Regions from separate parts of the Arthrobacter sp. MMS24-T111 genome, predicted to be linked through region 2. Evidence: riboswitches for the same ligand, from Rfam matches in the RefSeq annotation. Region 2 holds a riboswitch; each other region holds the start of a gene.
What was found. Region 2 has a riboswitch for S-adenosylmethionine ahead of ACX5I6_RS03185 (DUF1737 domain-containing protein). Riboswitches for the same ligand answer to the same signal wherever they lie in the genome.
Positions count from the first base shown of each region.

Region 1: linked by a shared signal. The riboswitch ahead of ACX5I6_RS18205 (bifunctional o-acetylhomoserine/o-acetylserine sulfhydrylase) and the one ahead of ACX5I6_RS03185 (DUF1737 domain-containing protein) in region 2 are both predicted to bind S-adenosylmethionine.
Region 3: linked by a shared signal. The riboswitch ahead of ACX5I6_RS12440 (aminotransferase class V-fold PLP-dependent enzyme) and the one ahead of ACX5I6_RS03185 (DUF1737 domain-containing protein) in region 2 are both predicted to bind S-adenosylmethionine.

Region 1 is NZ_JBTZRO010000001.1:3,872,029-3,881,613, reverse strand. It holds gene ACX5I6_RS18220 (VOC family protein) at 1-289, opposite strand, end outside; gene ACX5I6_RS18215 (S8 family peptidase) at 392-2,746, opposite strand; partial or broken gene ACX5I6_RS18210 (IS110 family RNA-guided transposase) at 2,797-4,061, opposite strand; SAM riboswitch class IV at 4,491-4,605, shown strand; gene ACX5I6_RS18205 (bifunctional o-acetylhomoserine/o-acetylserine sulfhydrylase) at 4,649-5,974, shown strand; SAM riboswitch class IV at 6,074-6,189, shown strand; gene metX (homoserine O-acetyltransferase MetX) at 6,202-7,317, shown strand; gene ACX5I6_RS18195 (zinc-dependent alcohol dehydrogenase family protein) at 7,442-8,578, shown strand; gene ACX5I6_RS18190 (hypothetical protein) at 8,618-9,196, opposite strand; gene ACX5I6_RS18185 (SGNH/GDSL hydrolase family protein) at 9,246-9,585, opposite strand, start outside.
Region 2 is NZ_JBTZRO010000001.1:696,786-706,370, forward strand. It holds gene ACX5I6_RS03170 (TetR/AcrR family transcriptional regulator C-terminal domain-containing protein) at 1-211, opposite strand, end outside; gene ACX5I6_RS03175 (hypothetical protein) at 437-691, shown strand; gene opgC (OpgC domain-containing protein) at 811-3,279, opposite strand; SAM riboswitch class IV at 3,456-3,570, shown strand; gene ACX5I6_RS03185 (DUF1737 domain-containing protein) at 3,584-3,847, shown strand; gene ACX5I6_RS03190 (rhodanese-like domain-containing protein) at 3,844-4,254, shown strand; gene ACX5I6_RS03195 (O-succinylhomoserine sulfhydrylase) at 4,255-5,463, shown strand; gene ACX5I6_RS03200 (glutamate--cysteine ligase 2) at 5,468-6,694, opposite strand; gene ACX5I6_RS03205 (UDP-N-acetylglucosamine 1-carboxyvinyltransferase) at 6,762-8,285, opposite strand; gene ACX5I6_RS03210 (energy-coupling factor transporter transmembrane component T family protein) at 8,392-9,192, opposite strand; gene ACX5I6_RS03215 (ABC transporter ATP-binding protein) at 9,189-9,585, opposite strand, start outside.
Region 3 is NZ_JBTZRO010000001.1:2,647,991-2,657,575, reverse strand. It holds gene ACX5I6_RS12460 (DoxX family protein) at 53-601, shown strand; gene aroA (3-phosphoshikimate 1-carboxyvinyltransferase) at 608-1,996, shown strand; gene rsgA (ribosome small subunit-dependent GTPase A) at 1,980-3,095, shown strand; gene hisN (histidinol-phosphatase) at 3,140-3,964, shown strand; SAM riboswitch class IV at 4,106-4,219, shown strand; gene ACX5I6_RS12440 (aminotransferase class V-fold PLP-dependent enzyme) at 4,257-5,675, shown strand; gene ACX5I6_RS12435 (class I SAM-dependent methyltransferase) at 5,769-6,527, shown strand; gene ACX5I6_RS12430 (metal-dependent transcriptional regulator) at 6,603-7,307, shown strand; partial or broken gene ACX5I6_RS12425 (hypothetical protein) at 7,388-7,766, shown strand; gene ACX5I6_RS12420 (S1C family serine protease) at 7,794-8,777, opposite strand; gene ACX5I6_RS12415 (pyridoxamine 5'-phosphate oxidase family protein) at 8,992-9,456, shown strand; gene ACX5I6_RS12410 (pyridoxamine 5'-phosphate oxidase family protein) at 9,534-9,585, shown strand, end outside.

The DNA.
Region 1 (9,585 bases), 3.2 Mb from region 2:
ACGGGGCGAGGTCGTCCACCTCGACGCACCAGCCCATCCAGCCGCCGCCCGCAGCGGAACGGGCCCGCACTGCCTGTCCGAACGGTGCCTTGTCCGAAGCAGGGTGGTCCAGGACCTCCACAACTTCGAGGTATTTGTGCCCGGCGAGGGGGATGATCATATTCCGGGTGCCGAAACGGGGGTGGACCCCGCCCTTCACTGCCTCAACGCCGAGGGCAGTTGAAATCCGTTCGGTAGTGGCCGCGAGGCCATCGTGTTCACAGGCGTAAGAGACGTGATCCATGCGCATGGCAACATCTTGGCACTTTGTGATCGGGCTCTCAGCTAAGGGTACCCTTACTTGGATTTCCGCCCCCGGGCGTGGTGAGGGAAGTCCCCGCAGGGGCCGCGTTCAGCCTGCGATGTAGTAGCCGAAGGTGTCGGCGATGAGTTGGACGGTGCCGGCGGAGTTGTTGGTCAGGGCGATGGTTCCGTCGGCGGCGACGGGGGTGATGACCAGGTTGGGGGTGGTTTGGTCGGGGTTGAAGTTGAGGTTGGAGGTTCCGGGGGTGGGGGTGCCGCCGGCGTGGACGGTGATGTTGCCGAAGCTGGTGGGGGAGGTGGCGGTGACGTTGACGGCGACGGCGGAGACTCCGGTGGTGGGGATGCCGCCGCGGCCGGTGACGGGGACGCGGATGGTGTCTCCGGGTGCTACGGGGCCGCTGATGCCGCCGGTGCCGTAGCGGGTGTCCAGTTGCCGGAAGGGCGCCTGCGAGGAGAAGGTGCCAGGGTCTACCGGGGCTCCTGCGATGTAGTAGCCGAAGGTGTCGGCGATGAGTTGGACGGTGCCGGCGGAGTTGTTGGTCAGTGCGATGGTTCCGTCGGCGGCGACGGGGGTGATGACCAGGTTGGGGGTGGTTTGGTCGGGGTTGAAGTTGAGGTTGGAGGTTCCGGGGGTGGGGGTGCCGCCGGCGTGGACGGTGATGTTGCCGAAGCTGGTGGGGGAGGTGGCGGTGACGTTGACGGCGACGGCGGAGACTCCGGTGGTGGGGATGCCGCCGCGGCCGGTGACGGGGACGCGGATGGTGTCTCCGGGTGCTACGGGGCCGCTGATGCCGCCGGTGCCGTAGCGGGTGTCCAGTTGCCGGAAGGGCGCCTGCGAGGAGAAGGTGCCAGGGTCTACCGGGGCTCCTGCGATGTAGTAGCCGAAGGTGTCGGCGATGAGTTGGACGGTGCCGGCGGAGTTGTTGGTCAGGGCGATGGTTCCGTCGGCGGCGATGGGGGTGATGACCAGGTTGGGGGTGGTTTGGTCGGGGTTGAAGTTGAGGTTGGAGGTTCCGGGGGTGGGGGTGCCGCCGGCGTGGACGGTGATGTTGCCGAAGCTGGTGGGGGAGGTGGCGGTGACGTTGACGGCGACGGCGGAGACTCCGGTGGTGGGGATGCCGCCGCGGCCGGTGACGGGGACGCGGATGGTGTCTCCGGGTGCTACGGGGCCGCTGATGCCGCCGGTGCCGTAGCGGGTGTCCAGTTGCCTGAACGGCGCCTGCGACGAGAACGCCCCGGGCAGGCTTGGGCTGGCAGGCACGTGCAGCAGTTTGTTTGGCGTTCCGGCGCCGGCACCGGCGATGGTTCCCGGAACAGCCGCCGAGAGGACGGTGTCCGTGACCTGCGCAGGGGTGAAGAGCGGGTGCTGGGAGAGGATGAGGGCTGCCACGCCGGCAACGTGCGGTGAAGCCATGGAGGTCCCGCTCAGCGATGCCGTGGCCGTCGACGACGTGTTCCAGGTGGAGGTAATGCCCACCCCCGGGGCGTAAAGGTCCACGCACTGGCCGTAGTTGGAAAACGATGCCTGGTGGTCCGAGGAGTCGCTTGCGGCTACCGTCAGTGCGGACGGGACCCGGGCGGGGGAGGACGTGCAGGCATCCGTGGCCGAGTTTCCGGCCGCGACGACGACGGAAATACCGTCGTTGACGACGTTCTGGACCGCAGTGTCAAGGAGGGTGCTGCCCGGTCCGCCAAGGCTCATGTTCACCACGGCCGGAGTTCCTGCGGCATGGTCCCCGGCAATCCAGTCGAGTCCGGCGATGATGTCCGAATAGTAGCCGGACCCGTCGCAGGCCAAGGTCCGCACAGGCACGATCGTGGCGGATTTGGCCACGCCGTAGACGGTTCCGGCGATGATCCCCGAAACATGGGTGCCGTGTCCGTTGCAGTCACTTGTTCCGCCGCCGTCGGACAGTGCCGTCCATCCCGCGGCAACCCGTCCGCCGAAATCGACATTGGAGGCGAGGACTCCGGTGTCAACCACATAGGCACGGACACCGAGGCCGGAAGCGTTATACGTGTAGGCGCCGGACAGTGGCAACGCCTGCTGGTCCAGCCGGTCAAGACCCCAGGGGGCGGGTTTTTCCGTGGCGGAAATCGTCGATACCGCGTCGGGTTCCACGGCGGTTGCCTTGCCGGACCGCAGCAGTGCGGCGGCTTGCGCCGCCGTGGCTTTGATCGCTGCTCCGTGCAGGGCCTTGCTGAACGTGTGGTCGACGGCGACCCCTTGGGAACGAAGGTCGCGCGCCGCCGTTGGGACGTCGGTTCCCGCCGGGAACTGGACCAGGTAGCGGCCGTTCGGGCTGTCGGGAGCGGCCGCGGGCGCGGCGGGCGCGGTGGGTGCCGCTGCCGGCGCCGAGGCTTGCGCCGGTGCTCCGCTTGAGCAGAGGGCGACGACGGACAACAGTGCGGCGCCAACGGCCAGGCGCAAAGACTGGGGCAACGGAATCGGATTCCTTTTGTGCTTAGTAGGGGGTGCCTCTATGGTTTTCGTCAAGCGGCTGAGGGTTGCCGGGGTTCGTAGAAGGTGCTGTCCCTGAGCATGGCGTAGAGGGTGTCGCAGCGGCGGCGGGCGAGGGCGATGAGAGCCTGATTGTGGCGTTTGCCTTCTGCTCGTTTCCGGTCGTAGTAGGCCCTCGACAGCGGATCCTTCAAGGCCGCGAAGGCGGAGAGGAACAGGGCTCTTTTGAGAATCTTGTTTCCCTTCCGGGATGGGTGGTCACCGCGGATGGAAGACCCTGATCGCCAGGTCACCGGGGCCAGGCCTGCGTAGGAAGCCAGGTGCCCTGCGGAGGCGAAGTCCTTCCCGACGATCTCGGTGAGGATCCGTGCTGCGGTCCTGACGCCGACCGCCGGGAGCGACGTCAGGACCGGGTGAAGAGGGTGGGCCTCCACGAGGGCTTCAACCTGGGCGAAAACGGTGTCCCGCGATTCGCGGATATCGGCGAGCATCCGCGCCAGTTGGGGCAGCACGATGGTCGCAGCGTTCGTTCCGACCACTGTCACCGTTTGCTGGTCCAGGGCCTCGATGATCTCGCCGGCAAGACGTTCACCCATCCTGGGTGCGAGCTTCTTGAGCCGGTTCCCGATCCTGCGCCGGCCGGCATGGCGGAGGGCTTCGGGGGTCGGCCAGGTCCGCAGCAGATCCAACACGGCAGGGTGGTCCAGGCGCGGGCCGAGGACACGCTCCAGTGCCGGATGGATCTGGGTCAGGAGGCCTCGGATCCGGTTCGATGTCGCGGTGGCCTGTTTGGCCAGGTCGTCGTCGAAGCCGCAGAGCATGGTCAGTTCGGCGAGTTGTTCGTCGGCGATCTGGATGGATCGCAGTGTGTGGGGCATGGTCCGGGCCGCTGCGGCGATGATGAACGCGTCCCTTGCGTCGGTTTTCGCTTCGCCGGGGTGCAGGTCCGCGATCCGGCGCATCGCCAGCCCGGGAAGGTATCCGACGGTGACACCGGCGGCCTGGGCGACCGCGACCGGCAACGCACCGATCGTCGCGGGCTGGTCAACCACGAGCAGGATCCTGCCGTGGTTGTCCAGCGACGCCAGTATTTCGCGCAGCCTGAGCTCGTCGTTGGGTAAAGCCTTGTCGAAGAGCTTCTTCCCGGCCCGGTCCACGGCAACGGCGTGGTGCTCGCCCTTGCCGACGTCCAAGCCGATGAAGACATCAATGCTTTCGTGGTTTCCGATCACCTGTACCTCCCAGTCGCAGCAGCTGATACCTGTGCTGGGCTGTCCTCGGTGTCAGAGCCCGGCATCCACGTTACGCACGACGATCCCAAACTGTCCTGCCTCTATTAGCGGTCTCTCCGGCACCTACCGGACCCCGGTGACAACACCCCCCGGATCATTGACGACTGGGGGCGGCAATCATGCCGGGGCCGGCAGGCCAGCACACCCTCATCCTGCAACAGGAACGGGCTACGAAAAAGGTAACGGGGCGACCGGATAACGACGTCCGGCTTCCAAGGTATCCGGGGCGGCACGGCTGGCAGCCAAACCTCGGGCGATCCTTCGCATTATTTGTGGAACCTTGGAAAACCTCCGCATGGGACTGCTCCCGCGCCCGGATCCGTCCCCCGCCCGTCAGCTGCCACCCTCGCGGGCCGCGCGGCGCGCACGCCGCGGCAAGACCATGTTCGTCACAATGCTGTCCCGGCCGGAGCGATCTTCCTACACTGGGCGCAGGTCATGAGTGCCAGCGCCAAGCCCCGGCTCGCTGGCCGGCAACCCTCCATCCGCGGTGGGGTGCCCCGGGTGAGGACCAGGCTGTCCGGCAATTGCCGGAAGCAAGCGCGGCCCGTGGTGCTCCCAGCATGCCGGGCCCATGTCATAGGAGACTGAGATGTCCAACGGATGGTCCTTCGAAACCCGCCAGATCCATGCCGGCCAGGAGCCTGACAGCGCCACCGGAGCCCGGGCCCTGCCCATCTACCAGACCACGTCCTTCGTGTTCCCGAGCGCCGAGAGCGCAGCCAACCGTTTTGCCCTGGCTGAACTGGCGCCGATCTACACCCGCATCGGCAACCCCACCCAGGACGCGGTGGAGCAGCGGATCGCCAGCCTCGAAGGTGGCCTGGCGGCTTTGCTGCTGAGCTCGGGGCAGGCTGCGGAGACCTTCGCCGTCCTGAATATCGCCGAGGCCGGGGACCACATCGTGGCCAGCCCCAGCCTGTACGGCGGAACGTACAACCTGTTCGCCCACACCTTGAAGAAGTTCGGCATCGCGGTCACCTTCGTGGAAGATCCGGACAACCTGGAACAGTGGCGCAACGCGGTGCGGCCCAACACCAAACTGTTCTTTGGCGAGGTGGTCTCCAACCCGCGCCAGGACGTCCTGGACATCGAAGGCATCTCCCAGGTTGCCCACGACGCCGGCGTTCCCCTGATCGTGGACAACACCCTGTCCACGCCCTACCTGATCCGGCCGCTGGAGTGGGGTGCGGACATCGTGATCCACTCCGCCACCAAATACCTGGGCGGCCATGGCTCGGCCATTGCCGGCGTCATCGTCGACTCCGGCAAGTTCGATTTCGGCAAGGACCCCGGCCGGTTCCCCGGTTTCAACACCCCGGATCCCACCTACAACGGGCTGGTCTACGCCCGGGATCTTGGCGAGGGCGGCGCACTGGGCGCCAACCTTTCCTACATCCTCAAAGCCCGTGTCCAGTTGTTGCGCGACCTCGGCTCGGCGGTTTCGCCCTTCAACGCCTTCCTGATTTCGCAGGGCCTGGAAACGCTGAGCCTGCGGGTGGAACGGCACGTTTCCAACGCCACGGAGGTGGCGCGCTGGCTGGAGGGAAGGGCCGACGTCGAATCGGTCGCCTACGCGGGGCTGCCGTCCAGCCCCTGGTACGAACGGGGCCGCAAGTACGGGCCCAAGGGGACCGGCGCCGTCGTCGCCTTCAACCTGGCAGGGGGTGCGGAGGCGGGCAAGCGCTTCGTCGACGCCCTGGAACTGCACTCCCACGTGGCCAACATCGGTGACGTCCGCTCGCTTGTCATCCACCCGGCGTCGACCACCCACAGCCAGCTCTCGCCCGAGCAGCAGGTGGTGGCCGGGGTCAATCCGGGGCTGGTCCGCTTGTCGGTGGGCCTGGAGCACATCGACGACATCCTGGCCGACCTGGAGGCCGGTTTCCGCGCGGCCAAGGGCGGCGCCGACGCCTGACCGCCGGCACGCTGGAGCGCTGCCGGCCGGCAGCGCCGGAAAGTCACAACCAGTCACACTCTTGGCCTGGACCGGGGGGTGTTTCGTACACTCGAACCAGGTCATGAGTGCCAGTGACAGCCCCGGCTTGCTGGCCGGCAACCCTCCTTCCGCGGTGGGGTGCCCCGGGTGAAGACCTGGCCTGCCGGTCAAATGACGGCAGGCAAGCGCGTAGAAGAGGTCTTGCCATGACGGTTACCGTCGCCCGTACCACCATTCCCGAACACGGAGTTGTCCGCTACGCCTCCATTGGAGGACTCGAGCTCGAAGGCGGCGGCTACCTGCCGGATGTGACCTTGGCGTACGAGACCTGGGGCACGCTGAACGCGGACGGCAGCAACGCCATCCTGATCGAGCATGCCCTGACGGGCAGCACCCACGTGACCCGGGGCGACACCGACGAAGAGGGCTGGTGGGAACAGCTGGCCGGTCCCGGGGCTCCCGTTGATACGGACCGGTTCTTCGTGGTGTCCATCAACATCGTGGGCGGTTGTTACGGATCCACGGGCCCGTCCTCGGCCGCTCCCAACGGAGCACCCTGGGGCTCCCGCTTCCCCTTGGTCACCCTGCGGGACAGCACGGTGGCCGAGGCCCGGCTGGCGGACCAGCTGGGCATCGGGAGCTGGTACGCCGTCCTTGGCGGCTCCATGGGCGGTGCCCGCGCCCTGGAATGGGCGGTGACCTACCCCGACCGGGTGCAGCGCTGCGCCGTCATCTCGGTCGGCGCTGCCAGCACGGCTGAACAGATCGCCTTCGCCCAGGCCCAGACACTGGCCATCCGCCAGGATCCGAACTTCAACGGCGGCGACTACTACGGCGGCCCGTGTCCGGAAGACGGACTGGCACTTGCACGGCGGATTGCCCACATCACCTACCGGTCCGCCGCGGAACTGGAAGGACGCTTCGGCCGGGAACCCCAGGCCCCCGAGTCGCCGCTGCACGGCGGACTGCTGGCAAACCGCGGACGGTACCAGGTGGAAAGCTACCTGGACCACCAGGGCAGGAAGCTCGTCCGCCGGTTCGACGCCAACAGCTACATCGCCCTCACCGAGGCATTGATGAGCCACGATATCTGCCGTGGCCGCGGGCCGCTGGCCGAGACCCTGGCATCCGCCACCGCCCGGTTCTTCGTTGCCGCCGTGGACTCCGACCGGCTCTACTTCCCGTCCCAGTCCCGCGAATTGGCCCAGGCCCTGCCCGGTGATGTTGACGTGCACATAATCACGGCACCGATAGGCCATGACGGCTTCCTGACCGAGATCGGACAGCTGGGGCACCAGCTCCGGACGACGTTCCTGGTCTAACCGCGCCCGCCGTATCCCGGCCGCGGGCCGCTGACCCACAGCGGCGCTTCCGGTGCACGCTGCCGTGGACGCCGCGGCGCCGCAGTGCATCAGGCCCGGAGCAGAAGTACGGCATGATCGTGTCATGAAAGCCGCCGTCCTGTATTCGACCGTTCCCACCGCCGGACAGGCATCGGGAAACCCCACCTACGCTGACGCGAAGCCATTGGTCGTTCAGGAGCTGGACCAAGCACAGCCGCGTGCCGGTGAGCTTGGGATCGACATCACCTATTCGAGCCTGTGCCATTCGGACCTGTCCGTGGTGGACGGCTCCAGGGTCCGGCCGCTTCCGATGGCATTGGGCCACGAAGCGGTGGGACGGGTGGTGTCCGTGGGCGACGGGGTGGCCGATGTGTCCGTGGGAGACCACGTGGTCCTCGTTTTCGTGCCCAGTTGCGGCCACTGCCGTGCCTGCCGGGCCGGGAGGCCCGCGCTTTGCCACCGCGCAGCGGAGGTCAACGGCTCCGGTGACCTGCTGCACGGGCCGGCCTTGCTGCGCACGCCGGCGGGGGAGCGCATCAACCACCATTTGGGCGTCTCGGCGTTCGCGGATTACGCCGTGGTGGCGCGGGAATCGGCAGTGGTGATTGACGACGACGTCCCGGACACCGTCGCGGCGATGTTTGGTTGCGCTGTGCTCACCGGAATGGGAGCCGTGCTCAACACGGCGTCCGTCCGTCCGGGTCAGTCCGTGGCAGTCTTCGGCCTCGGCGCAGTAGGCTTGTCGGCCGTCATGGCGGCCCGCCTCGCCGGGGCCGCCGCAGTGATTGCCATCGACCCCAATCCGGGCAAGCACCCCTTGGCCCTGGACGCCGGTGCCACGGCGGTGGGAACGCCTGCGGATGCGCCCCGCCTTGTTGCCGAGGCTGCCGGTGACGGGGTGGATGTTGCCGTCGAAGCAGTCGGCTCGGCCGGCGTGATCGCAACTTGCCTTGATCTGGTGACGCGGGGTGGCGCGGTGGTCTCGGTGGGATTGCCCCATCCGTCAGCTGAACTGGCCGTTCCCGCACTGCAGTTCGCAGGAGCCGGCAAACGGCTCCTCGGCTCCTACATGGGTGACGCGGTTCCCCGCCGAGACATCCCGGCGTACCTTGGCTACTGGCGGGAAGGCAGGCTTCCGGTGGAACTGCTGCACACCGATACCCGGCCGCTGGCCGAGATCAATGAAGGCCTGGATGCGCTGGCGTCCGGGCAAGTGGTCAGGCGGCTCTTCCTGGCTTGAGGCGTTGCTCCGGGCTTGAGGCGTGGCCGCCGCAGGCAGTCAGCCGTTCATGATGTCGCCGCGGCGTTTCATGTAGTCCTCCATGGACATTTCGCCGTTGCTGTACTGCTGGTCAAGTTCTGCGAGCTTCCGGGCCCGGAATCCCTGGGGCGCTCCCGGCGGGGGAACCGCCGGGCCGGCCGGCGTGTGGCCGGTACCCTGCTGCTGGCCGGGGAACTGCTGGCCCATACCCTGCTGCTGACCCGGGAACTGCTGGAACGGCGGTTCCTGCGGAGCGCCGTACCGGGGGTCCGGCAGGGGCGGCTGCCCGTACTGGTAGGGCTGTGGCTGTGATTCACCGGCCGGCCGGGGCTGGCGGAAGCCGCCGGAGTAGTAGTCCTGCTGGGTGTAGCCGTCGCGGGGCTGGTTGCTCTGCGGCCCCGCGGACCCGGGAAACTGGCCCGGATACTGGCCGGACCCGGGGAACCCTCCCGGCCCGTACTGCCCCGGAAACTGGCCGGGGTACTGGCCCGGCAAGCCTTGGTCCCGGCCCCGCCGTGCCATGGACCGCCGGTACATCCGCATGGCCGTGGGGACAACGAAGGACAGGATGATGATCCACAAAAACAAGCTGCTCACGGTGCCGCGCCTCTCAAAGGTTGTCCTTCCAGCGTAACCCCGGGTGGTCCTAGCGGCGGCTGGGTTCCGAGGTTCCCAGCGGACCCTCGCCGGATCCGAGCGGAACGCCCGGGCCGAAGACGGGACCCGGCGTCGGCCGTTTCGCCGTGATGCCGTCACCTGAGGACTGGTGCCGGAGCCGGCGCAGCACCCAGGGCACGAAGTATTCGCGCGCCCATACCAGGTCCCCGGTCCTTGCCTCGCGCCACGTCCGGGGCGGCAGCGCCTTGGGCTGGAGGGGTTCCAGCGAATGTTCAACGTTAAGCGAGTCCAGCACCATGGCCGCGATTGTGTGGTGCCCCAACGGGGAGAAGTGCAGCCTGTCCTGGTCCCACATCTGCGGGTCGCTC
Region 2 (9,585 bases):
CCAGTTCCGAAACCCCGTCGAGCAAGGCAGCCCGATTTTCCGCGTAGCGGTAAAGGCTCATCGGGTCCCTGCCGAGCTCCTGGCCCAGGCGGCGCATGGTCAATGCTTCGAGGCCTTCCGCATCCACCATTTCCAGCGCTTTTGCCAGCACGACGTCCCGGCTGAGCCTGGCCTTGGCCTTGCCGGTACCGGATGGTTTGGGGGAAGTCATGAATTTGTCCTCGCTGCGGACAACTGACCCGAGTTCATTCGAGAGGGTTGCCTCATATGTAGTCTACGGGTAAAGTCTACAGTGTAGACAGGCGTTGACGGCGCTAATGATCCCGGTTTCTTTCACAGGATTAATCTATGGACCCGATTGCCAACAGTGCAGGGCATCGAGGTTCGCTGCTGTAGCCGAACGGCGGCGCCACGCACATAGCGAAGGGACGCCATCATGGCACATTCCCAGTTTGATCTCTTTCTCCAAGACGCCACCTACTTCGACCAGACCTCCGAGTCCACCCTGGAACGCGACCGCTTCTACGGCCTGTACATGAGCTGGTGCTTCATCAACCAGCACCAGCCGGGTACGGAAACGACATTCTGGTCGGCCATGAAGACCCGGTTGCCGGGCAGCCGCAAGGGCCTGCGCATGAAAGGGCCGGCTGCCGCCGACTACATCGTGTCCTCGTATCCCGAGCTGGTCTAGGACACAAGAAGCCGCGGGGGATTCCCAGTCCCTGCCTGGCCATGACGTAAATGCTGTGGCACCCACCGTGCCGCAGCATTTTTCATGCCCGGGCCATAGGGGCCCGGTGGGGATGCGGCCTAAGTGGGAATGATCCGGAACAGGAACCTGGTGCGGACCATCACCCACAGCAGGGCCAGCACCACGGCGTACGCCACGGTGTTGAGGAAGATACTCTCCTGCTGGAGCGCGGGGATATTGGCCACGACGGCGATCAGCACCACATGCATGATGAAGACATAGAGGGTTGCGCGGCCGAGCGGGATCAGGAACCAGCCCAGGGCCCGCTCAACCGGCTTCCAGTAGGCGCTGAGGAACGCATACGCCGCCACCACCAGGAAGACGACATTGAGCAGGCGGCCCGGGGCCAGGTACGTCCGGCCAAAGAGGGCGTCATACATGGCCCGGTAGGTGGCGTCCGGCATCAGCGCCAGCCGGACGTCGTAGTTGTTGGCCAAGTAGGGGTTTCCCCAGGAGAGGAAAGCCAAGGCGAATGCGGCCACCGTACAGGCTGCCACCACCCAGGCATGGGCCGACAACCACGCGATAATGCTCCGCCGGTGGTATCCCACCACCAGCCCCAGCACGAACAGCACCTGCCACACCAGCAGCGGAAACGAGTCCTCGAACTGGGACGGCAGGATCCGGAACCTGGTTCCGGCGCCGACGGCGTACACCGCCAGCGACGCCACCAGGACCCACACGGCCTTTCCGCGGTTCAGCAGCGCCAGGATCAGGGGGCTGACCAGGAGAAGAACCACGTACAGCCCCATGACGTTGAACTGCCAGGGCCCGAACTGCAGCAGCAGGATGGCCGGCAGGACCTGGGGCGGCACCGGGAACTGGAACAGCGATGACATCCCGGCGTAGAGGTCGTACGTCCGGCCGGCACCGTTATGCCCGGCCCCGCCCGTCCCCTGGTCCACGAACGTGGTCAGTGCCTCGGTGTGGAAGAACGGAAGCTGCGCAATGAGGAAGACGCCAATCAGCACCGACAGGGCGGTCACATAGAGCTTCCCCGCCCGGCGGGAGGTGAGGTCCACAACCTTGCCGAAGTCTTCCCTGGCCTTCGGCCCGTAGACCATGCCCACCACCAGGCCGGAAAACAGCACAAAGAGTTCGGCACCGGAAACGAAGCCCACGGCCTCCTGGGTGAGCAGCTGGAACAGCGAGACCAGGCCCAGGTGGTTGACCACCACGAAGACAATGGCCATCCCGCGCAGCAAATCCACGCGCGAGTCCCTGTTTCCCGGGTCCTGGTAGCTCCACGCGGTGGCGGCGTTGACCCGGCGTGGAATCTGCCACAGCGCCGCCAGGAGGATGGCCATCGCCACGGCAACGGTCCAGACCGCTGCCCCGGACAGCGTGTTGGCCCGGACATACGATCCGTCCGCAACCACGTCGGTGACCGGCCCGGTGACCACGGCGGAGGACTTCAGCCGGTCCAGCGCGGCTTTGGCGATGGCGGGATTTCCGGTGAGCAGCCAGTCGATGCTGGCCACGCCGGTATCCCTGGTGCTGGTGCGCTCGTCCCACACCACCGCTGCCGTCCTGGCGAAAGCCGGCGAGGTGGCGGTACCCACCACCTGGTCCCACCAGGCCGGCTTGATATCCGCCTCCGGCGGTCCGCCGGCAGCAGGGCTGTAGAACGCCGATGTCTGGAGCAGGAATGGCTTCTTGCGGGCCTCCGCATAGGCATTGTAGAAGTCCTCGCCGCCCGAGCCGGTCAGCATCTCCTGGAGTTCACCGGCACGCGGCACGGTGTTGACGGCAGCCCCACCGGCGGTGTCGTCATGGTAGGCGGTCAGGCCCACCCAGTCCACGGCGTCGTCCCCCGGATAGTAGGGGGCGTAGGCGGCATCGGAGCCGTTCCAGGCGCCGTCGCCATTGGTGTCGAGGAGGGCGAAGCCGTCACTTCCCGGCGGCGGGGCATTCCGGTTCCGGTCAAAGGGGTAGTCCTTGCCCAGGTACGGCGCCCAGACCATGGCGGCCCGGCCGCCGTCGTCCTTCCTGACCGCTGCCGCGACCGCCTTGAAGGCTTCCCGGTAGGCGCCCGGCTGCTGCCCCCAGGGCACCCAACTCGAGTTCATGTCCGGGGCAAACCGGACCAACAGCCGGCCCTTGAACCCGGAGGTCAGGTCGCGGACCTTGCCGGCGAAGGCTTCCGCTTCGGAGGCGCCGATCTGGTCCAGCGGCACGGTGGGCTTCACGGTGAGCATGGCGTGGGCGCCCTTGGCCGCGGCCTGCTGCAGGAAGCCCTCAATGTTGTTCCGGTCCGAGTCGCGGAACGGAAGAGCGATGTCGTGGCCAAACACTGCCGGGCTCGCCCCCAGCCGGTCGGAGAATCCGGCGGCGGTATCCTCACCCCATTCAAGGACGGCACCCAGCCAGGGCTTGCCCTGGTCCGGTACCGCGGAGGCCGCCTGCGCGGCACCGGCGGGCGCCAGCAGCGCCAGAAGCACGACGACGGCGGCGGCCAGGAAAGCCCCGAGGAAACGATGACGGGCACGACGACGGCCGGCCTGGCGGTGCGATATTGCTGCTCGCATGCTGGCAAGACCCCCCGGTACTCCCACTGTGACGGCAGGGCGGCGCCCCGGTAGAAAACTTTATCGGTCCCGCGGCCCCGCCGGGTTCCCGTGACGCGGTGGTCGCGGGCTCTCAATTACGGAACATGACGACGGCGGCCGTGCGGCTTGGCGGCGCAGGTGTTACGTTTTTGGGGAGTAATGAGTACCGGTGTCAAGCCCTGACTGGCCGGTCGGCAACCCTCCTCTCGCGGCGGGGTGCCTCAGGTGAATACTTGGCATATCGACCGATTCGAGCTGCAAGCGTGAAAGAAGGAGATCCGTCGTGTCTGACGCACCCGCCCCTGACGAAAAATTGTCCTACCGCCTGATTACAGGCCCGGACGACCGCTCCTTCTGTGAGCGGATCTCGGCTGCGCTTGCGGACGGTTATGTCCTGCACGGCAGCCCGGCGGCCACTTTCAACGGCAGCAGCGTCATCGTGGCCCAGGCCGTTGTCCTCCCGGCCGCCATCGCGTCGGCAGACGCCGCGGTGGCCACGGCCGTTGACGACCTGGAAGGCGAGTTCGACGGCGAGGGCCACGCATGAGCTACGCGGGAGACCTGACGCCGCAGGAAGCCTGGGCCAAGCTGGAGCAGGGCGCCATCCTGGTGGACGTCCGCACCGAGGGCGAATGGGCCCACATCGGCATTCCGGACACCAAGGCAACGGACAACGATCCGCTCTTCATCCAGTGGACCTTCCCCGGCGGCATCCCCAACCCCGATTTCGTGAAGGACCTCAAGGAGCAGGCGCCCGAGGACCCCGGCGCGGAGCTGGTGTTCCTGTGCCGCTCGGGCCAGCGATCCATCGCCGCGGCCGTGGCGGCCACCCAGGCCGGCTTCACTTCCTACAACGTCCTGGAGGGCTTCGAGGGGGAACCTGACCGCTACGGCGAACGGACCGTCAACGGCTGGAAGAACCGCGGCCTGCCCACCAACCTCGGAAAGAACTAAGTGACCTTCAATCAAGACGCCCCCGGCTGGAACCCCGACACCCAGGCTGTCCGCGGCGGGCTGGACCGCACCAACTTCCAGGAAACCTCAGAGGCCATCTTCCTGAATTCCGGGTTCGTCTACGAATCCGCGGCCGCGGCCGAACGCGCCTTCACCGGCGAGGACGAGCGCTTCGTGTACTCGCGCTACGGCAACCCGTCCGTGGCCACCTTCCAGGAACGGCTCAGGCTGTTGGAAGGCACCGAGGCCTGCTTCGCGACGGCGTCGGGCATGTCCGCGGTGTTCACCGCTTTGGGCGCGCTGCTCGCCGCCGGTGACCGGGTGGTGGCCGCCCGGTCACTGTTCGGGTCGTGCTTCGTGATCCTGAACGAGATCCTGCCGCGGTGGGGCGTGGAAACGGTCTTCGTCGACGGCCCGGACCTGGACCAGTGGCGCGAGGCCCTGTCCAAGCCCACCACCGCCGTCTTCTTCGAATCCCCGTCCAACCCGATGCAGGAAATCGTGGACATCGCGGCGGTGAGCGAACTGGCCCATGCCGCCGGCGCCAAGGTAGTTGCGGACAACGTCTTCGCCACTCCCCTGCTGCAGCGCTGCGGGGACCTCGGCGCGGACGTCATCGTGTACTCCGGCACCAAGCACATCGACGGGCAGGGCCGGGTCCTGGGCGGCGCCATCCTTGGCACCAAGGAGTTCATCGACGGCCCGGTCAAGCAGCTGATGCGCCACACCGGTCCGGCGCTTTCGGCGTTCAACGCCTGGGTCCTAACCAAGGGCCTGGAAACCATGAGCCTGCGCGTCCGGCACTCCTCGACCACCGCCCTGCGGCTCGCCGAGTGGCTCGAGGAGCAGCCTGCCGTGAGCTGGGTGAAGTACCCGCTGCTGAAATCGCACCCGCAGTATGAGCTGGCGGCGAAGCAGATGAGCGCCGGCGGCACGGTCCTCACCCTTGAGCTGGCGCCCTCGGGCGGGCGCTCCGGCAAGGAGGCCGCCTTCGCCCTGTTGGACGGCCTGCGGATCATCGACATCTCCAACAACCTCGGCGATTCGAAGTCCCTGATCACACACCCCGCCACCACAACGCACCGCGCCATGGGGCCGGAGGGGCGGGCCGCCATTGGCTTGAGCGACGGCGTGGTCAGGCTGTCCGTGGGGCTCGAGGACGCGGACGACCTCATCCGCGACCTGGAACAGGCGCTGAAGCAGATCTAAGGCGTCAGGCCTGGCGGACCCGCAGGAGTTCCGGAGTGTCTTCCACGTCGGAAAGATCCAGGGCGCCGCGCATGGTGACGTCAACGGCGTGCCGGACCACTGCCCCGAAACCCATATCCTCGGGAGGCGGTCCGGCCAGCGCCCTGTCGCGGGCCCGGCGCTGTTCGGCGGCCCCTGTCCCGCGGGCGATGATGTGCTCCACGCCCTGCCGGGCCAAGGCCAGTTCGCCCTGTTCCTGCAGGACAGGTGCCAGGTAGTCCACCAGGGAACGGGCTACGTCCGCGGCCGGGGCCGGGCGGAAGTTCCCGAAGTCCAGGAGCTCGCCGCTGAGTCCCGAACTGCTGGCCTGCCAGGAGGCCATCCGCAGCAGGACAGTGGGCACGGGCGCCGGGTCCACGCCCTCGCGCCATTCCCTGCCGGCTGATTCCACCAGGGCGCGGACCAGCACGGCGATCAAGGCTGCATCCTCGGCGCGGAGGCAGACATCGGCCACCCGCACCTCAACCGTCGGGTGGTTCCGGGAGAGCCGCGCGTCGAAATACAGCATCCCCTCATCGAGCATCACGCCGGTGTCCAGCAGCCGGGTGACCACCCTCCGGTACGCGGGGTACGTCCCGTAGATCGCGGCCGGACCGGACGTCGGCCACCGGTTCCAGGCCTGGGTGCGGTAGCTTTCGAAACCGGTGGGGACGCCGTTCCAGTACGGCGAGTTGGCGCTCAACGCCGTCAGGACCGCCAGCTTGTCGCGGATCCGGTCCAGGACCGCCACGCCCTCTTCCGGTGATTCGATGTAGGTGTGCACGTGGAATCCGCAGGTCAGCTGCTCCTGCGCCGTGAGGCCAAAGCGCTCCAGCATCCTGGCGTAGCGCGGGTCCGGCGTGGTGTGGCTGGTGGATGCCAGCGGCGACGTGGCCAGCGCAGCCACCCTGGCGCCGTGTTTGGCCGCCGCTTGGTTGGCCATGGCGCGGCCGGCCCTGATCTGCTCGAGCAGGGCCCCGGAATCCAGGCAGGGCTTGGTCTGCGTCTCGATCTGCTCAAGCTTCAGCTCGGCACTGAGGCCCATCTCGTCGTCGTGATCCGCCTGCTTCCCGGAGTGGTGGAGGTCCGGGTCCACCGGGAGATCGTCCGCGGCCACACGGTGGCCTGCGAGGAGGGCGTCCGCCAGGGCAAGCGGCTCCCCGGACTCCGGATCAACAATCAGGAGTTCTTCCTCGACGCCGAAAGTACGCATACGAACATTCTGCGTCAGGGACCGGAAATTCCGGGCGCCGCTGGTCATCATGACGAAGCATGAACGCCTAGTCCTGGAAGTACTCCACCTTGGCGCCGATGGTGTTCAGGCGCTCCGCCAGGTCCTCATAGCCGCGTTCAATCACGTAGATGTTGCGCAGCTCGGAGACGCCCCGCGCGGCGAGCATGGCCAGAAGCAGGCAGGCGGCGGGCCGGAGTGCCGGCGGGCAGCCCACTTCGGCGGCACGCCACTTGGTGGGTCCGTTGACGTAGATCCGGTGCGGGTCCAGCAGCTGCACCTGCGCACCGAGCCGGTTCAGCTCCGTCAGGTAGATGGCCCGGTTTTCGTAGACCCAGTCGTGGATCATCGTCTGCCCGTGGGCGTTCGCGGCGATCACGGCAAAGAAGGGGAGGTTGTCGATGTTCAGCCCGGGGAACGGCATGGGGTGGATCTTGTCCTCGGGGGCGCGCAGCTCCGACGGCTTGGTGGTCACGTCCACCAGCCTGGTGCGGCCGTTGCGGGCCATGTATTCGCCGGAGATTTCGAGCTTCTGCCCCATCTGGCCCAGGGTGGCCAACTCGATTTCCATGAATTCGATGGGTACCCGGCGGACCGTGACCTCGGAGTTGGTGACGATGCCGGCCGTAATCAGGCTCATTGCCTCGATGGGGTCCTCGGACGGGAAATACTCGATCTCGGCGTCGATCACGGGCCGGCCGGTGATCCGCAGCGTGGTGGTTCCCACGCCATCGATGGCCACCCCGAGCATCTGCAGGTAAAAGCACAGGTCCTGCACCATGTAGTTGGGGCTGGCGTTGCGGATCACGGTTGTTCCCGGCCGGTGGGCCGCCGCCATGATCGCATTCTCGGTAACGGTGTCCCCCCGTTCGGTGAGGACAAACGAACGGTCCCGGGTGTCCGCGGGAGGCGCCTGGACCGTGTAGAAACCTGCGGTGGCTTCCACCGAGAGCCCGAATTCGCGCAGCGCCTGCATGTGGGGTTCCACCGTGCGGGTCCCGAGGTCGCAGCCGCCGGCGTAGGGCAGCCGGTACTCCCGTGACTCGTCCAGGAGGGGGCCCAGCAGCATGATGACGCTGCGGGTGCGCCGGGCCGCGTCCACGTCCATCCCTTCCAGGTCCAGGACGGCCGGGCGGCGCAGGCGGAGATCCGTGTCGTTGAGCCAGGTGCATTCCACGCCGATGCTGGTCAGCACTTCGACGATACGGTTGACTTCTTCGATCCGGGCCAGGCGGCGCAACACGGTGGTGCCCCGGTTGATCAGGCTGGCGCACAGCAGCGCCACGCCGGCGTTCTTGCTGCTGTTGACGTCCACCGCACCGGAGAGGGTACGGCCGCCCTCCACCCGCAGGTGCGTCATCCTGGGTTTACCCACGTTGACGATGCTCCGGTCGAAGATGTTCTCCAGCCGCTGGATCATCTTGAGGCTGAGGTTCTGCTTGCCTTGTTCCATCCGGGCGACGGCGCTCTGGCTGGTTCCGAGTTCGGAAGCCAACTGGCCCTGGGTCCAGCCCTTCTCGGTCCGGGCGTTCCTCAACATGGCGGCGACGTGGCCGGCGGTCTCCTGAGTCATGACGAAAATATATCATAAATGAGATAGCAGGCCGGAGCGCGGCCATCCGGGTGTTTATATGGGGTAACCTACCCGCTACATGCGATAGTACCGCCAGGTAACCCCGTTAGCTGCCCAACCACACCATGTTCCAACGGCCCGCGGCAAGCGCCGCACCAAGGGCACAGCCGGCGATCAGGACGCCGCCGCCCACCACCCACAGGTCCAGGACGCTGAACGTTGATTCCCGGGCCCAGGTCCGCTGAGCGCCGCCGAAACCCCGCGCTTCCATGGTCACGGCAAGCCTCGACGCACGGCGGATCGCCTGCACCAGGAGCCCGAAACTCTGCCCCAGGGTCGCCTTTACCCGCTGGACCACGTTGCCGCGCGACCCCACGCCGCGGGCACGCCGGGCCATGCCGATGGTCTGCCATTCCTCGGCCATGAGCCCCACCAGGCGCATCGCCGCCAGCGTTCCCAGGACGAACCGGTGCGGCAGGCGCGCCTTCTGTGCCAGCGCATCGGCAAGGTCCGTCGGATCGGTACAGCTCATCAGGAGCACCGCCGGAAGGGCGATCGCGAAGCCCCGCAGCAGGAAGCCGATGCCCAGCTGGAGGGAGCCTTCGCTCATGGTCCAGATGCCGGCGTCGAGCAGGATCCTCCCGCTGTCCGGCGCCAGGATGGAGGTGCTCCAGCCGCCGATGGCGGCGGCGAGGATCAGCGGCCAGCCCCGCTGCCAGAGCAGGGACGCGGTGAGGCCGGCCAGGGGAAACAGCATCAACTCGAAGACCAGGGCCACGGACGCGGACACCCAGTCGATGGACAGTGCCAGGACCGCGGTGATCAGCACGACAGCGGCAAATTTGCTCAGCGGGTTGGCCCGGGCAAGGAGGGCGCGGTTGCCGTCCAGGGTCAGCTGCTGCCTCATGGCGCCACCGGTTCCGCAGCGGCCAGCCGCAGCTCGGCCCCGCCCAAAGCCTGGGTGAATTCGGCGTCGTGGGTCACGGACACCACGGCCGTGCCGGCGTCCAGGAGTTCGGACAGGAACGAGGCCAGCTCTGCCCAGGTGTTGGCGTCCTGCCCGAACGTCGGCTCGTCCAGGACCAGCACCTGCGGGCTGGCGGCCAGGACCGTGGCCACGGACAGCCGCCGCTTCTCCCCGCCGGACAATGTGTAGGGATTGGCGTCCACCAGCCGGGTGAGCCGCAGCCGCTCAAGCAGCTCCTCCACCCGGTCCTCGCCGTGGCCCAGGTGCCGCGGCCCGAACAGCAGCTCGTCCAACACCTTGCCCGTCACGAACTGGTGCTCCGGTTCCTGGAAC
Region 3 (9,585 bases), 2.0 Mb from region 2:
ACTAGGACCGACTCCGCCGCGTTCCGCGGTTCGTCCATCCAGGAGGAAATCCATGTCCTTTGTCCGCACGCTCGCACGGCCCATGCTCGCCTCCAGTTTTGTCATTGCCGGACTGGATAAGCTCAAGAACTCCGACGACACCGCGCAGCAGCTCTCACCGCTGCTGCGCAAGGCCGCCGCCTCGCTTCCCTTCCAGGCCAGCGAGAAGACCCTCGCCCGTGTTATCGGCGGTACCCAGGTGGGCGCCGGCGTCCTGTTCGGCCTTGGAAAGTTCTCCAGGCTCTCCGCGTCGCTGCTGACGGTGGTTTCCCTGCTCAACACGTTCGTTGAGTGGCGCAGCGCGGACATCAGCAGCAAGGAAGGGCGCGAGACCCGCCGGAACCAACTGCTCAAGAACCTGTCCCTCAGCGGCGGTGCGCTGCTCGCTTCGGTGGACACCGCAGGAAAGCCGGGGCTGGCCTGGCGCGCCGAACACCTTGCCGCAGGTGCCCGCCGGAACGCCTCGCACCTGGCCGCCGACGCGCGCAAGACCACGAACAAGAAGCTGCACAAGGCGGACAAGGCTGTCCGCCGCGCCGTCGACCACGCCACGGGAGCCTAAGCACGAATGACCGCAGCAACTGCCGCCCGGGACGCCGCCGGAACACCTGTCCAGCACTGGGACGCGCCTTTCGCTTCCCGGCCCGTCAATGCCACCGTCACGGTGCCTGGCTCGAAGTCCCTGACCAACAGGTACCTCGTTCTGGCGGCATTGGCGGATGGGCCGTCCCGGTTGCGGGCGCCCCTGCATTCCAGGGATTCCGCGCTGATGATCGATGCGCTGCGGCAGCTTGGCGCCACGATCACGGAGGTCCCGGGCGACGGAACCTTCGGTCCTGACCTCGAAGTGGTCCCGTTGCCCGCGTCCGCGCCGGTGACGGAGGCCAGGATCGACTGCGGGCTGGCCGGCACGGTGATGCGGTTCGTCCCGCCGCTTGCGGCGCTCCGCAACGGGGCCAGCGTGTTCGACGGCGACCCGCACGCACGCAAGCGTCCGATGGGGACCATCATCGAGGCCCTCAAGGCCCTGGGTGTGGCTGTCTCAGCCGAAGACGGCAGCGCCCCGTCGTCCCTCCCGTTCGTCGTGGCGGGCACAGGCTCCGTCCGGGGCGGCCACCTGGTGATTGATGCCAGCGCTTCGTCCCAGTTTGTCTCCGCCCTCCTGCTCGTGGGGGCACGGTTCGACGACGGCCTGCATCTTGAGCATGTGGGCAAACCTGTACCAAGCCTGGACCACATCAACATGACGGTCGCGGTCCTGCGCGGCGCAGGCGTGTCCGTGGACGATTCCGTGCCCAACCACTGGGTGGTGGCGCCCGGACCGATCCGTGCCTTCGACCAGCGGATCGAACAGGACCTTTCCAACGCGGGCCCGTTCCTGGCGGCGGCCCTCGCCTCGCGGGGAACCGTGCGGATCCCCAACTGGCCGGCGGAAACCCAGCAGGTGGGCGACCTGTGGCGCAACATCCTCACCAGCATGGGTGCCACGGTCACGTTGGCCGGCGGCGTCCTGACCGTCACCGGCGGTCCGGAGATCAAAGGTGGCGACTTCGCGGACACCAGCGAACTCGCCCCCACCGTCGCCGCGTTGTGTGCCTTGGCCTCGGAGCCCTCCCGGCTCACCGGGATCGCGCACCTGCGAGGACACGAAACCGACAGGCTGGCCGCCCTGGTGGCAGAGATCAACCGGCTCGGCGGGGACGCCGAGGAAACCCCGGACGGACTGCTCATCCGCCCCGCCCGGCTGCACGCCGGCGTCGTGCACAGCTACGCAGACCACCGGATGGCCACGGCCGGGGCAATCCTGGGACTGGCAGTACCGGGCGTCCAGGTGGAGGATATTGCCACCACAGCCAAGACCATGCCCGACTTCCCACAGCTGTGGGCAGGCATGCTGGCCCAGGAGGGCACGTCCGCTGCCGGACCGGAAGGGCGCGGCAGTGGCGCGGAGCACTGATTCCTGGGACGAATCGGACGTCAGGATCCGCCCGAGCAAGAAAGGCTCCAGACCCCGCACCAAAGACCGCCCCAGCCACGATGACGCTGTGACCGGCCGGATCATCACGGTGGACCGTGGCCGGTACACCGCAGTGGTGGGTGAGGACTCGGACAATGAGCGCGTGGTCATTGCCGCGCGGGCCCGCGAGCTTCGCCGCAATCCCGTGGTGGCCGGCGACTTCGTCTCCCTGGTGGGGGATGTCTCCGGAGCCCCGGACACACTGGCACGCCTGGTGAAAATCCAGGACCGCCGCACGCTCCTTCGCCGCAGCGCCGACGATACCGACCCCGTGGAGCGAGCCGTGGTGGCCAACGCGGACCAGCTGGTCATCGTCGTGGCGGCTGCCAACCCCGAGCCACGCACCGGCTTCATCGACCGCGCCCTGGTGGCGGCCTACGATGCCGGGATTGCGCCGATCCTGCTGGTGACCAAGGCCGACGTCAAGGACCCCGCCGAGCTCCTCTCCAATTACACGCACCTGGACTTCCCGGTCATCATCAGCAAGACCGCCGACGCACAGGCCTCCGGGATCGACGCGCGGTCCGACGACGGCCTCTCGGCCCGGCTGGACAGCGCCGCGGTGGCCGCCCTCCGCGCGCACCTCGACGGTACCGTCACCGTGATGCTGGGGCATTCCGGGGTGGGCAAATCCACTATGGTGAACGCACTGACGGGTGCCGAGCGCGCCACCGGCGGCGTCAACGCCGTCACCGGGCGCGGCCGGCACACGTCGTCGTCCGCGCTGGCACTTCGGCTGGCGGACGCGCCGCCCGGCAGCTGGATCATCGACACCCCGGGGATCCGGTCCTTTGGCCTGGCGCATGTGGATCCGGACAGGATCCTGCGCTCGTTCCCGGATCTCTCCCCCGGCATCGAAAACTGCGAACGCGGCTGCAAGCACACGGCAACGGCGGTCAACTGCGGGCTGGACGAGTGGGTGGATGGCGGACACGCCGGCCCCACCGGCGCCGCCCGCCTGGCGTCCCTGCGGCGGCTGCTCGGTGCCGATCCAAGGATGGAAGCACAGGAAACGAAGGAGCTTGGCAGCGTCAACTGACGCGTTCTCCCGGCAGAAACGCCCGCAGACGGTAGTTTGGAACCATGATCCAACCCGCTTCGAGTTACAACGATGACCTGCGCCTGGCCCACGTCCTGGCCGACTCCGTGGACGACCAGACGATGAGCCGGTTCAAGGCCCTGGACCTCCACGTCGAGACCAAGCCGGACCTGACGCCGGTCACCGACGCCGACAAGGCGGCCGAGGAGGCCATCCGTGGCCAGCTCTCCCGCTCCCGGCCCCGCGATGCCGTCCTGGGTGAGGAATTCGGCAGCACCGGCCACGGCTCACGGCGCTGGATCATCGATCCCATCGACGGGACCAAGAACTTCGTCCGTGGCGTCCCGGTCTGGGCCACGCTGATCGCCCTGGTGGACGAGGGCGAACCGGTGGTGGGCGTCGTCAGCGCACCGGCACTGGGCAAGCGCTGGTGGGCTGCCAAAGGCATGGGGGCGTACATGGGCAGGTCCCTGGCCGCCGCCACCCGGCTTCGGGTCTCCAACGTGTCCAACCTGGCCGACGCCTCCCTCTCCTATTCCAGCCTGGGTGGCTGGAAGGAACGCGGAAACCTTGACGACTTCCTGGGCCTGACGGAGGACGTGTGGCGGACCCGGGCGTACGGGGACTTCTGGTCCTACTGCATGGTGGCCGAGGGCTCGGTGGACATCGCCTGCGAACCCGAACTGAATTTGTACGACATGGCCGCCCTGGTGCCGATCGTGGTGGAGGCCGGCGGCCGCTTCACGTCCCTCGAAGGCGAGGACGGCCCGTTCGGCGGCAATGCCCTGGCAACGAACTCGATCCTGCATTCAGAGGTACTGCACCGGCTGAACCCGGACCTCGACGACCTGCTCCAGCAGTCGCCCTAGCGGCAAGATAATCGAATAATACGACGCCGGACGCCTCCTTTGCGGGGCGTCCGCGGCCGTTTCTTCGGCAGGACGTAACAAAAGCCTTAACAATTGCTGCGGCTTTAGTCCTGCCCATTCCATGTTCTACGCTTTTATCCAGGTCACGAGTGCCAGCGCAAAACCCCGGTTTGCTGGCCGGCAACCCTCCATTCGCGGTGGGGTGCCCCGGGTGACGACCAGGCCGGTCCGGAGCGGATACGGCAAGCGCGGATTCCACTATGCCGGAGTCCTGTATCCAAGTGAGGTCTCTGTGACAACTGCCACCGTCTCCCCCCAGTCCGCCACCGCCAACGCCGCCGCGCCGGATCCGCGCCAGGCCATCGCCGGCCGTCCCCTCGCCGCGGTCACCGGCGCAGAGATCCAGGCGCCGCTGATCTCCGGCGGCCACGTTCGCTACGCAAACCTCGACTACGGCGCCTCCGCCCCGGCTCTGTCAGTGGTGTCCGCGTACCTGAACGAGATCCTCCCGTATTACGCCAGTGTCCACCGGGGCGCCGGGTACGCATCCCAGATCAGCACGTCCGTGTACGAAAACGCACGCAACATTGTCCGTGACTTCGTGGGAGGGCGCCCCGACGATTCGGTCATCTTCACCCGCAACACCACCGACTCCCTGAACCTGCTGGCCGGCTGCCTGCCGCTGGCCGGCGGCCGCCCCGCCGGGGACGTCTTGTACCTGGACATCGAACACCACGCCAACCTCCTGCCCTGGCAGGGCGTCCCGCACCGCAGCATCGTCGCCGCGGACACCATCAGCGGCACACTGGAGGCAGTCCGCGCTGAACTGGAGCAGGGCGGGGTCAGCCTGCTGGCCGTCACCGGCGCCTCCAACGTCACCGGCGAGATCCTCCCCATCCGGGCCTTGGCTACACTGGCGCACCAGTACGGCGCACGGATCGTGGTGGATGCCGCCCAGCTTGCGCCCCACCGCCGGGTGGACATCAGCGCGGACGACGTCGACTATCTCGCCTTCTCCGGACACAAGCTCTACGCACCCTTCGGCGCAGGCGTCCTGGTAGGACGTGCGGACTGGCTGGACGCCGGTGTCCCCCACCTGGCCGGGGGCGGTGCCGTCAAGGAAGCAAGGCTCGACGGCGTCAGCTGGGCCACCGGCCCGGCCCGCCACGAGGGCGGCTCACCCAACGTGCTAGGCGCAGCCACCCTGGCCCGTGCCACCCAGGTGATCGCCGGGCTGGACCAGGCCCGGTGGCACGCCCACGAATCCGCCATCCGCTCCTTCCTGGTGGAGGGCCTCCAGGGCATCGACGGCGTCACCGTCCACCAGATCTTCAAGGACACCAATCCGGAAACGGACACCATCGGCGTGGTCAATTTCTCGGTTGCAGGCTACGACGCCGGGCTGGTGGCCGCCTATCTCTCGGCGGAGCACGGCGTGGGCCTGCGCGACGGACGCTTCTGCGCCCACCCGCTGCTGAAGCGCCTGGGCCTGCCCAACGGATCACTCCGGGCGAGCTTCGGCGTCGGATCCCGGCTGGAGGATGCCGAACGCCTCCTTGCCGGCATCCGCACACTGCGCAGCAGCGGTCTGGGTTGGGACTACGTGGTTGACGCAGGCCGCTGGGTGCCGGCCAACGATTCCCGCACCTACCCGCACTGGGCACCCAACACCCCGGGCACGGCCGGCGCGGCCCCCTGTATCGACGACTAGTGGGCACTTCCCGCCCATGGTCCCCCAGCACATTTTCGAGGCGGTGCGGTAAATTCGAGGGGCATCAACAGTCGGAATTGAAGGAGTCCACGCGTGGTTCGGTGTGGCCCCAAGCTTGATCACGGGCGCCGGCGGGAACTTGGCGGCAGTTTCCGGGACGGCGGACGGCACTACCAGCGCGTCAGGCCGGGCTACCCCGTGGAATCAGCCCGGTGGCTGGTCCCGGCGCAGGCCCGCGACGCACTCGACGTAGGGGCCGGTACCGGGAAGTTCACGGCCCTGCTGCTGGAGCTTGGCCTGGAGGTAACCGCCGTCGATCCTTCCACCGACATGCTCGCCCAACTCGCGGCGCACTGCCCTGCTGCCACGGCCATGGCGGGAACCGCGGAGGCGACCGGACTGGCCGAAGCCTCCTTCGACGTCGTCACCGTGGCCCAGGCCTGGCACTGGTGCGACGCGCTGCCCGCGAGCACCGAACTCGCCCGCGTCCTGCGCCCGCACGGAACGCTCGGACTCATCTGGAACCAGCTGGATACCTCGGTACCCTGGGTGCACAGGCTTTCCAGGATCATGCACGCCGGCGATGTGTACCGCCCGGGCCACAAGCCGGTGGTGGGGCGCGAATTTACCGGGCTTGAGGGCAATGTCACGCACTGGCAGGACAAGGTAACCACCACGGACCTGATGGAACTCACCAAGTCCAGGAGCTATTACCTGCGCGCGAGCGAGGCAACCCGGGCCAAAGTCCTGGCGAACCTGGACTGGTACCTCCACGACCACCTGGCCTACGCGCCCGACCAGGAACTCGATCTTCCCTACCTCACCCTGGCGTGGCGCGCCGTGAAGGCGTAGCGGGATGGTTTTGCCAGGCGGCGCCGCAGGCCCCGCGGACCCGGCCGCGGCAGGGAACCCGGTAGGCTTGAGCCTGTGAAGACCAGCGCGCCATCCTCCTCCATCGAGGACTACGTCAAGGTCATCTATTCATTCACTGAATGGCAGGACAAGCCCATCACGTCCACCCAACTGGCCCAGCGGCTCGGGGTGGCGAATTCGTCAGTATCGGAGATGGTCCGCAAGCTCAAGGACCAGGGCCTGGTGGACCACAAACCGTACAGTGCCGTGACCCTGACCGACGCGGGACTGCGGCTTGCGCTGGCCATGGTGCGCCGCCACCGGCTGATCGAAACCTATCTCGTGGAACGCCTGGGCTACAGCTGGGATGAAGTGCACGATGAAGCCGAACAGCTGGAGCATGCAGTGTCGGACACGTTCATAGAGCGCGTCGCCGCCAAGCTCGGGGACCCCAGCCGGGATCCGCACGGCGATCCCATTCCCACGGCGGACGGCCAAGTGCTGATGCCGCGCGCCCACCTCCTCGCCGAACTGGACGAAGGCCATACCGGCAGGATCACCCGGATCAGCGACGACAACCCTGAGCTGCTCCGCTACCTTGCCTCGCAGGACATCGAGCTTGACGCCCGCGTGGAAGTGTTGGGGCGGCGGCCCTTCGGCGGCGCGCTGGTGGTGCGGATCGGGGGTGCCCGGGAGTACGACCTCGCCGATGAGATCGCCTCGGCATTGTGGGTCTCCAGCGACGCCCCGCACCCCGGCTGCAGCCTGGATCTGCCCTGACCAGCGGCGTTGCCGGAACCGCCGGCTGAGGGGCTCCGGGGCAAGACGCGATTTGGCGGGTTCCCGTATGGTGGATGGTGATGATCAGCAGACGTGACGCCGCAATAGCCCTGGATGTACCCCTTGAAATGGCGCAGCGCCATGGCCTGCCGAAGTGGATGCCGGAAGCCGAGCTTCCGAGGCATCCTGGACAATCCTCCCCCGTGGCTGGTGCAGTCACGGGCCAACCGGACAGGCAAGCGGCCCGTGTGGGTCCATCTCGAGTGCGCCGTGTGCGGGTATGAGGAAGCGGCCCGGCCCAAGAAGTGGTGGCCGGACTTTACCTACGTGGTGTGCGGGCACCACGCCCCGGAAGAGATCCCACCGGTACAGCCCGGTTGCGTCCGTGGCGAGTACGACGGCGTCGGGACGCGTTTCACAGGCATCGCGGACGTGGAAGCGCCGGCAGCCGGAGCCTAGCGCTTCCGGACGCACCGGCCCCGGTGCCTACGGAGTTCCGTTGCCCGTCATTTCCTCCGGAACGGCGGTGAGGTGCACTTCGGTGCCGTCCCGCAGCACGGCGACATCGAGCGGTTGGCCAATGGCGTCCGCGAACAGGAGCCGCTGCAGGCTCTCGGCGTTGCTGACAGGACGGCCTCCCGCCGTCAGGAGGATGTCCCCGGCCGCCAGCCCTGCCTTGTCCGCCGGAGATTCAGGCAGCACCTCCACAACGCGCAGCCCTTCGCGCCGCCCGGTGCGGATCACAGCGCTGGGAGTGAGCTGGATGGGCGTACTCACCAAGCCCAGGTAGGCCCGGCGCACCCTCCCGTCCGCAAGCAAAGCGGCAATGATCCGACGCGTGGTGGCGTTGATGGGAATGGCGAGCCCAAGCCCTGCTCCCGCCACTGCCGTGTTGATCCCAACGATCCTCGAGTGCGTGTCTGCCAGCGCGCCGCCTGAATTGCCGGGATTCAAGGCCGCATCCGTTTGGATGACGTCTTCGATGACCCGCCTGTTGCCCCCGGACCACACCGGAATGGCCCGGCCCAGGCCGCTGACCACACCGGCTGTTACGGATCCAGCCAGTCCCAGCGGGTTCCCAACCGCCACCACCAACTGGCCCACCCTGAGGGTTTCGGCCGCACCGAACTGGGCCGGTGGCACCTTGGGCCGGGAACCATGGACCACCGCGAGGTCAGACAACGGGTCCGTGCCCACGAGTTCCAGTTCCATCCTGCTGCCGTCACCGAAGACCGCAAAACCCTCGTGCGTTCCGGCAACCACGTGGGAATTCGTGAGCAGGTAGCCGTCTTCGGTAAAGAGCACTGCCGAACCTGCGCCCACCCGGGCCCGCCCGTTGCGGCGCCGGGCAGTCATCTCGATCGCCGCCACGTGCGGCGTAACCGTGGCCGCCACCCGCATGACCGTCTGCGAGTACGAGTCCAGGATGTCGTCGTCCTCCGGCGGCATGATCTTCCGCGCCTGCTCCATGGGGCACCTCCAGCCCTCGTGCCGGTTCGCCCGGTGAAGTCCCCGGGCCGTTGCCGCCCGTGCCAGGTTTCCATCGGGATCCTTACGCTTGTCAACGACCCAGCCGCAGATTCCAGTCCCGGTGCTGCTACGCCGTCGGTGAACAGCGCAGCAGCCGTCCGGCATTCCCTTCCCACCGGTGCGCTGGTACTGCCGAGGCTCTAGGATCGGTAGCATGACTGGTTCCCCGGAGGGCTCTCCCACCGAAATTTTGGACGCAGATGCGTGCTGGCAGTACCTGAGGTCCTCCTATATCGGCCGCCTCGCGGTCATCAACGGCGAAATCCCAGAGATCTTTCCGGTGAATTTATCCGTCTCCGGCGACACGCTGTTCTTCCGGACGGCGCCGGGGACCAAGCTTCGTGCCCTGCTGAGCGGGGCGGTGGCAGCGCTGGAGGTTGACGGACTGAATCCATACGCCACGGAGGTGTGGAGCGTGGTGGCAAAGGGCAGGCCGGAACCGTTCGACGAGACACGCATGAGCCTGCCGGCGGTCGACGCCGACCGTGAACCGTGGGAGGCCGGGATCAAGGACCACCTGATCATCATCACCCCCACCGAACTCACCGGCCGCCGGTTCGCGGTCACGCCGCCCACCCGGTGGTGGCCGCCCGTGGACTTCGCCGCCGATTGGCTCTAGCCACTGCACATTCGTCCGCCCAATGCCGGGCCTTTGTGCCCTTTCCGGGGACGGGCGATTTCCCTACGCTGTGCCCTATGACAGTGAACCCAAACGTACCTGCAGCTGAAATCCTCGATGCCGAAGAGT